Linked DNA regions of Marichromatium purpuratum 984. The protein of the gene in region 2 purifies or fractionates together with the protein of the main gene of each other region. This does not show direct contact. Links are inferred from orthologs where the notes say so. Each region holds a gene or a part of one and is shown on either strand. Other genes may lie near its edges. The genes, in order: MARPU_RS11955 and MARPU_RS14560.

The links.
Region 1: the proteins of MARPU_RS14560 (region 2) and MARPU_RS11955 purify together in Escherichia coli (affinity purification with mass spectrometry, with the first as the bait; 2 studies listed by BioGRID). This does not show direct contact. The link is inferred for Marichromatium purpuratum 984 from one-to-one orthologs.

Annotation. Positions count from the first base shown.
Region 1 is NZ_CP007031.1:2,745,411-2,748,576, forward strand. What follows is about bases 60-2,908. They hold MARPU_RS11955 (FKBP-type peptidyl-prolyl cis-trans isomerase), read left to right. Parts: upstream 60-1,194; coding sequence 1,195-1,623; downstream 1,624-2,908. Other genes in these bases: MARPU_RS11950 (trypsin-like peptidase domain-containing protein), read left to right, coding at 60-666; MARPU_RS11960 (SPOR domain-containing protein), read left to right, coding at 1,892-2,908. In the rest of the region: more of MARPU_RS11950, read left to right, coding at 1-59; more of MARPU_RS11960, read left to right, coding at 2,909-3,145. UniProt on the Escherichia coli protein: Folding helper with both chaperone and peptidyl-prolyl cis-trans isomerase (PPIase) activities. Chaperone activity prevents aggregation of unfolded or partially folded proteins and promotes their correct folding.
Region 2 is NZ_CP007031.1:3,355,558-3,358,649, reverse strand. The notes cover bases 318-3,092. They hold MARPU_RS14560 (DsbC family protein), read left to right. Parts: upstream 318-1,226; coding sequence 1,227-1,958; downstream 1,959-3,092. Other genes in these bases: mutS (DNA mismatch repair protein MutS), read right to left, coding at 2,784-3,092; MARPU_RS14555 (PP2C family protein-serine/threonine phosphatase), read left to right, coding at 1,985-2,770; MARPU_RS14565 (YajQ family cyclic di-GMP-binding protein), read left to right, coding at 736-1,218; xerD (site-specific tyrosine recombinase XerD), read left to right, coding at 318-701. In the rest of the region: more of xerD, read left to right, coding at 1-317. UniProt on the Escherichia coli protein: Acts as a disulfide isomerase, interacting with incorrectly folded proteins to correct non-native disulfide bonds.

The DNA.
Region 1 (3,166 bases), 610 kb from region 2 along the record:
CTGATGCGCGAGATCACCCCGGCGGTGGTCAACATCGCGGTCGAGGCCGAAGTCTCGGCGCGCGCTCATCCCTTTCTCAGCGACCCGGAGTTCCGCAGCTTCCTCGAGCGCTTCGGACTGCCACTACCCGAACCCGGCGAGATCGAGCGCCAGCGCAACGTCGGCTCCGGGGTGATCGTCGACGCCGAGCGCGGCTATGTGATGACCAACGCCCATCTGCTGCAGGGCGCCACCAGCATCCGTGTCACCCTCAAGGACCGGCGCAGCTTCCACGCCCGACGCATCGCCGCCGACACCGACACCGACATCGCCATCCTCCAGATCCCAGTGGTCGAGGTACGCCCACTGCGCTTCGCCGACTCCGACCGGCTCGAGGTCGGCGACTTCGTCATCGCCATCGGCAACCCCTTCGGTCTGGGTCAGACGGTGACCTCGGGGATCGTCAGCGCGGTCGGGCGCAGCGGCATCGCCGACAACCGCTTCGGCGAACTGATCCAGACCGACGCCTCGATCAACCCCGGCAACTCCGGCGGCCCGCTGATCGATCTCAGCGGTGCCGTGGTCGGCATCAACACCGCTCTCATCGGCCCGACCGGCGGCAACGTCGGCATCGGCTTCGCCGTCCCCGCTAACCGCGCCCGCGCCATCCTCGCGCGACTGCGCTAGAGGTAGCGCCGGGAGCCGGAAAGGGTGAACCGCAAAGACTCGAAGGGCACGAAGAAACGCAAAGGGATTTGATGTCCAACTCCCCCGGCGTCGGCGCAACGTCTCACTGGCGGCTGACGGCAGAAAGCTGATCGCGCTTCTTCGTCTTCGCGTCCTTTGTGGCTTTGCGGTTCAATCCACTGGCGGTTGGTAGCGATTTGCACTCACCGCCCCCCTGTTCTAGAGTGCGCCCAGAGAGCCTCGCGTCATCGAAGGATCCCTGGGAGAGACCGATCGCGACGAACAACGCAACCGATCGGATCGACCCGTCGCCGCGTCCACCACTCGGGCCTCGGCGGGGCGCCCTCCCCTCGGTGGAGCGACCGGTCCCGGCCGGCGTCCCGTTCCTTCGATCGTCTCGCGTCTCCCGCAGACCGCAAGACGGCGCGATTCGTTACCCTCCCAGCCCTCGACCCGAGACCTCCGTTCGCTCGCCTGCCGGACAGCCCCGGTCGGCGCAATGCACCCCAAACTCCGGGAGACCATCCCATGTCTGAAGCCAAGCTCGGCGATACCGTCAAGATCCACTACACCGGCACCCTCGAGGACGGTACCCAGTTCGACAGCTCGGTCGGCAACGAGCCGCTCGAGTTCACCATCGGCGCTGGCGGCATCATCCCCGGCTTCGAGGAAGCCGTGAAGGGCATGAACGTCGGTGAGAACAAGACCGTCACCATCCCCTCGGCCCAGGCCTACGGCGAGTATCGTCCCGAGATGACGCAGGAGGTGCCGCGCTCGGCCATTCCCGCCGACATCGACCTGCACGAGGGCATGGTGCTACACGCCCAGGGTCCCGATGGTCAGCACGTCTCCTTCACCGTCAAGGCGTTCAACGACGAACAGGTCACCATTGATGGTAACCACCCGCTCGCCGGCAAGGACCTGACCTTCGCCCTGGAGCTGGTCTCGATCTCCTGACCGCTGGTCGGGCCGCGTACCCTGGCGCGGCCAGGCCAGGGGAACAGTCGCTCTCGACCTGGTGCAGGGACGCACCACCACCTCATCGACGCTTGCCCTCGATCGGCCAGACACCGATACTCTCCCCCCAGGACGGTCAGCCGACGGCGACAGACGCGCCCCGTCCAACAACGCCTTATCCCGAACCCAGGCCGGCGCCCGCGACCTGCTCAAACGGCGGGACAGCCCAGGCCCACGCTCGCCCAGATCAGTCGCGGGGCAGATCGCCATGGACAACACCACCACCCCCGAGCCGGACACCCAGGTCCAGGCCACACCAACGGCGTCCGACCCCAGGTCCGGCGCCGAAGACGTCGCCGCTCGGACCCGGATCAGCCAACAGGCCGCACAGATCGCCAAGCTCGCCGTCGGCGTCGCCGAACAGCGGCGCGATCTCAAGCAGCTGCAAGACACGGTGCTGGACCGGCTCGGCGACATGGACGAGGATCGTCGTCTCACCACCGCTCAGCTTCAGCGCGCCCTGCTCAACCATCGCACCCTGCTCGACCGTCGGCTGCGCCACTGGCGCACCCTGATGTTCGCGACCCTGGTGGTGGTACTGATCGGCATCGCGCTCGCCCTCACCCTCGCCTACCGCCAGCTCGATACCCAGCGCCAGGCGCTCGCCGAGCGCGTCGAGCGCATCGCCGCGATCCAGGGTCGTCCGAGCGGCGATCCTCAGTCCGATGCCCTGGTCCAGCGTGAACTCGACGCACTCTCTGTCACCATCGAACAGCTCGCCCGCGAGCTGCGCGCCGCGCCCGCGCCCGCGCCCGCGCCCGCGCCGACGACGACCGCCGAGCCCGCGATCACTCCCCCGGCACCGGCCCGCCCCTCGGCCTCGCTCACCGACAGCGTCGCGCTCAACGAGACGCAGCAGCCCCTGCGCCTGACCCGACAAAGCCTCCCTCCGGCCCCGGTCACGCCGAGCCTGCCGACGGTCATCGAGACCGACGAGACGACGACCCCGACGATCGTCGAGACCACACCGCCCGCCACCGAGCCGGAACCCCCGGCACCATCGAGCGTCTCAGCGGAGCCCGAGACACAACCCGCCGAGCCCACGCCTGTCCAGGCCGAGACGATCGCGCCAACACCCGCCGCCGAGGTGGCGCCGGACGCCCCGACCGAGGCCGCAACAACCGAGACGCCCGAGACGCCCGCCACCCAACCGGCGCTCGACGACAACGCCCCGATCATCACCCTCGACGCGCCGAGCTACGCCATCCAACTGCTCGGCGCCTTCTCCCGCGACGGATTGGAAACCTTCATCCGCGAACAGGACCTGCCCGATCGCCTCTACTGGCGTCAGGAGACCTACCAGGGCAAGCCCTGGTACGTGCTCATCCATAGCCTGTATCCCACCCGGGCCGAGGCCGTGACAGCGCGGAAGGCGTTGCCGGAGGGGATTCGGGGGTTGGATATTTGGGTGAGGAGTTTGGGGGTTGGGGTGGATGTCAAAACTATCAATACAAGAAATTAATTTACAAAAAATCAATCACAA
Region 2 (3,092 bases):
AGGGGCGCAAGCCGCGCTCGAGCGCCCGGCTGGTCTCCTCGCTGCGTCAGTTCTATCGCTATCTGCTGCGCCGCGAGGTGATCGCTGACGACCCCAGCGCGCGCATCGAGACCCCGCGCCTGGGTCGCCCCTTGCCCAAGAGTCTGAGCGAGGCCGAGGTCGAGTATCTGCTGCGCGCGCCCGATACCACCGACCCGCGCGGTCATCGCGACCGCACCATGCTCGAGGTGCTCTATGCCAGCGGGTTGCGGGTGACCGAGCTGGTCACCCTGATGCCTGCCCAGATCAGCCTCACCCAGGGGGTGGTGCGGGTGCAGGGCAAGGGCGGGCGCGAGCGTCTGGTGCCGCTCGGCGACGAGGCCACCCACTGGGTGCGCGAATACGTCAAGGGGCCGCGCCTGGAGCTGCTCGGCGGGCGTTGCAGCGACTATCTGTTCCCCACCAGTCGCAGCGAGCACATGAGCCGTCAGGCATTCTGGATGCTGATCAAGCGCTATGCCATTGAGGCCGGGGTGCTCAAGCCGCTCTCGCCCCACACCCTGCGTCACGCTTTCGCCACCCATCTGCTCAATCACGGCGCCGATCTGCGCGTGGTGCAGATGCTGCTCGGGCACAGCGACCTTTCAACCACCCAGATCTATACCCACGTTGCCCGTGAACGGCTCAAGCGGATGCATGCCGTGCATCATCCGCGCGGCTGAGCCGGTCGGGCCATATCCCTGTTCGAGGTTCTTCATGCCATCGTTTGACATCGTTTCCGAGTTCGATCTACAAGAGGTGCGCAACGCGGTCGATCAGGCCAATCGCGAGATCGGTACCCGCTTCGACTTCAAGGGCGTCACCGCCAGCTTCGAACTCGCCGAGGACAAGATCCAGCTCGTCGCCGAGCAGGAGTTCCAGCTCCAGCAGATGCTCGACATCCTGCGCCAGAAGCTGGTCAAGCGTAAGATCGATCTCGCCGCGCTGGAGCCGGGCGAGGCGGTGCAGACGCTCAATGCCGCGCGCCAGGAGATCGTCCTCAAGCAGGGCGTCGACAGCGACACCGCCAAGCGCATGGTCAAGGCGATCAAGACGAGCAAGCTCAAGGTGCAGGCCCAGATCCAGGGCGAGCAGGTGCGGGTCACCGGCAAGAAGCGCGACGACCTGCAGGCGGTGATCACGCTACTGCGTGAGTCCGACTGGGGGCTGCCGCTGCAATTCGAAAACTTCAGAGACTAGGAAGCCCCATGCTGAGAATCAGATCCCTCGCCCTGGCCGCCACCCTCGGCTGCCTCGCCACCGCCGTCCACGCCGGTCCCGAGCAGCAGATTCGCGCCGCGCTCGAGGCGGTGTCCCCGGACATCGAGATCCGTGACATCCGCCCGGCCCCGATCGATGGCCTCTACGAGGTGCTCGTCGGCAGCGAGCTGATGTACATGACCGCCGACGGTCGTTATTTCATCGATGGGCGCATCGTCGACCTCAAGACCCGCACCGATCTCACCGAGCCGCGTCTGGCCGAGGCCCGTAAGGGGTTGATCGACGCCCTTGGCGAGGAGTCGATGGTGAGCTTCGGTCCCGCCGACGCCGCGCACACGGTGACGGTGTTCACCGACATCGAATGTGGCTACTGCCGCAAGCTGCACAGCCAGATCGACGACTATGTCGCCAACGGCATCCGCGTGCGCTATCTGTTCTTCCCCCGCGCCGGCGAGGGCAGCGAGGCCTATCGCGAGGCCGTCTCGGTGTGGTGCGCCGGTGATGCCGAGGCGCGTCGCGAGGCGATGACCGAGGCCAAGCAGGGCAAGTCGATCGAGATGCGCAAGTGCGACAACCCGGTGGCCGAGCACATGGCGCTGGGGCGTGAGCTGGGGCTGCGCGGCACCCCGGCGATCGTCACCGAGGACGGCACCCTGATCCCGGGCTATGTCGATCCCAAGCGCCTCGCGGTCGAACTCGACCAGATGGCCGGCTCCTGAGCGCGGCGACGGCGAGTGGCCCCGTGATGTGGTCGCATCAGCTCGAGTACGCCTGGCAGACCGACTGCGGTCGGGTGCGCGCGCACAATGAGGACGCCGTCGGCGTCCATCCCGCGCTCGGCCTGATCGTGGTCGCCGACGGGGTCGGTGGCGCGAGCGCCGGCGAGGTGGCCAGCCGCACCGCGGTCGAGACCATCGCCGAGCGCTTCCGTCGCCACCCCTCGCCACGCCACGACGCCGAGCGTACCCGGCTGTTCGTCGAGGCGGCGATCGAGGAGGCCAACATCGCCATCTGGCGCCATGCCAACACCAATCCGGGGTGCGCCGGGATGGGGACCACGGTGGTGCTCGGCGTGCTCGGTCCCGGCTGGATGGTGGCCGCCCATGTCGGCGACTCGCGTCTCTACCGGCTGCGCGACGGCGTACTCGAACAGCTCTCGCGCGATCACAGCCTGCTCCAGGAGGTGCTCGACCAAGGGCTCTACGACTCGCGCGAGGAGGCGATGGCGAGCGGCATCGGCGAGAACATCCTCACCCGTGCGCTGGGTTCGCTGCCGAGCCCCGGAGTGAGTTCGTCGATCTGCACCCTGGCACCCGGAGATCTCTATCTGTTCTGCAGCGACGGGCTGAGCGGCATGCTCGGCGAGGCGCAGCTGCGCGAGGCGCTGCGCGCGGCCGACCCCGCGTCCCTGGGACGGACCGCCGAGGACCTGATCACCGCGGCCAACGCCGCGGGCGGCAAGGACAACATCACCCTGGCGTTGCTCGGTGTCGGCCCCCGGCTGGTGCCGGAGACCGATCCGCTCGGCTGAGCGGCGTGCCGGCTCAGTTGGTCGTCAGCAGTGCCCGCAGTCGGTAGAGCGCGTCGAGCGCCTCGCGCGGGCTGAGCGCGTCGGGGTCGAGTGCCTCGAGCGCCTCGTGCAGCGGGTCCGGTGCCGGCGGTTCGGGCGTGGGTGCGGCCGCCGGCTCGGCGGCGAACAGCGACAGCTGCACCGTCTCGCGCTCGGCGTGGGCGCGGGCGTTGTGCTCCAGCTCCTGCAGCCGCGTGCGGGCCCGCGCGATCACCGGCTGCGGCACCCCGGCGAGCGCAGCCACCGCCAGTCCGTAGCTCTGGTTCGCCGGTCCCTCGCGCAG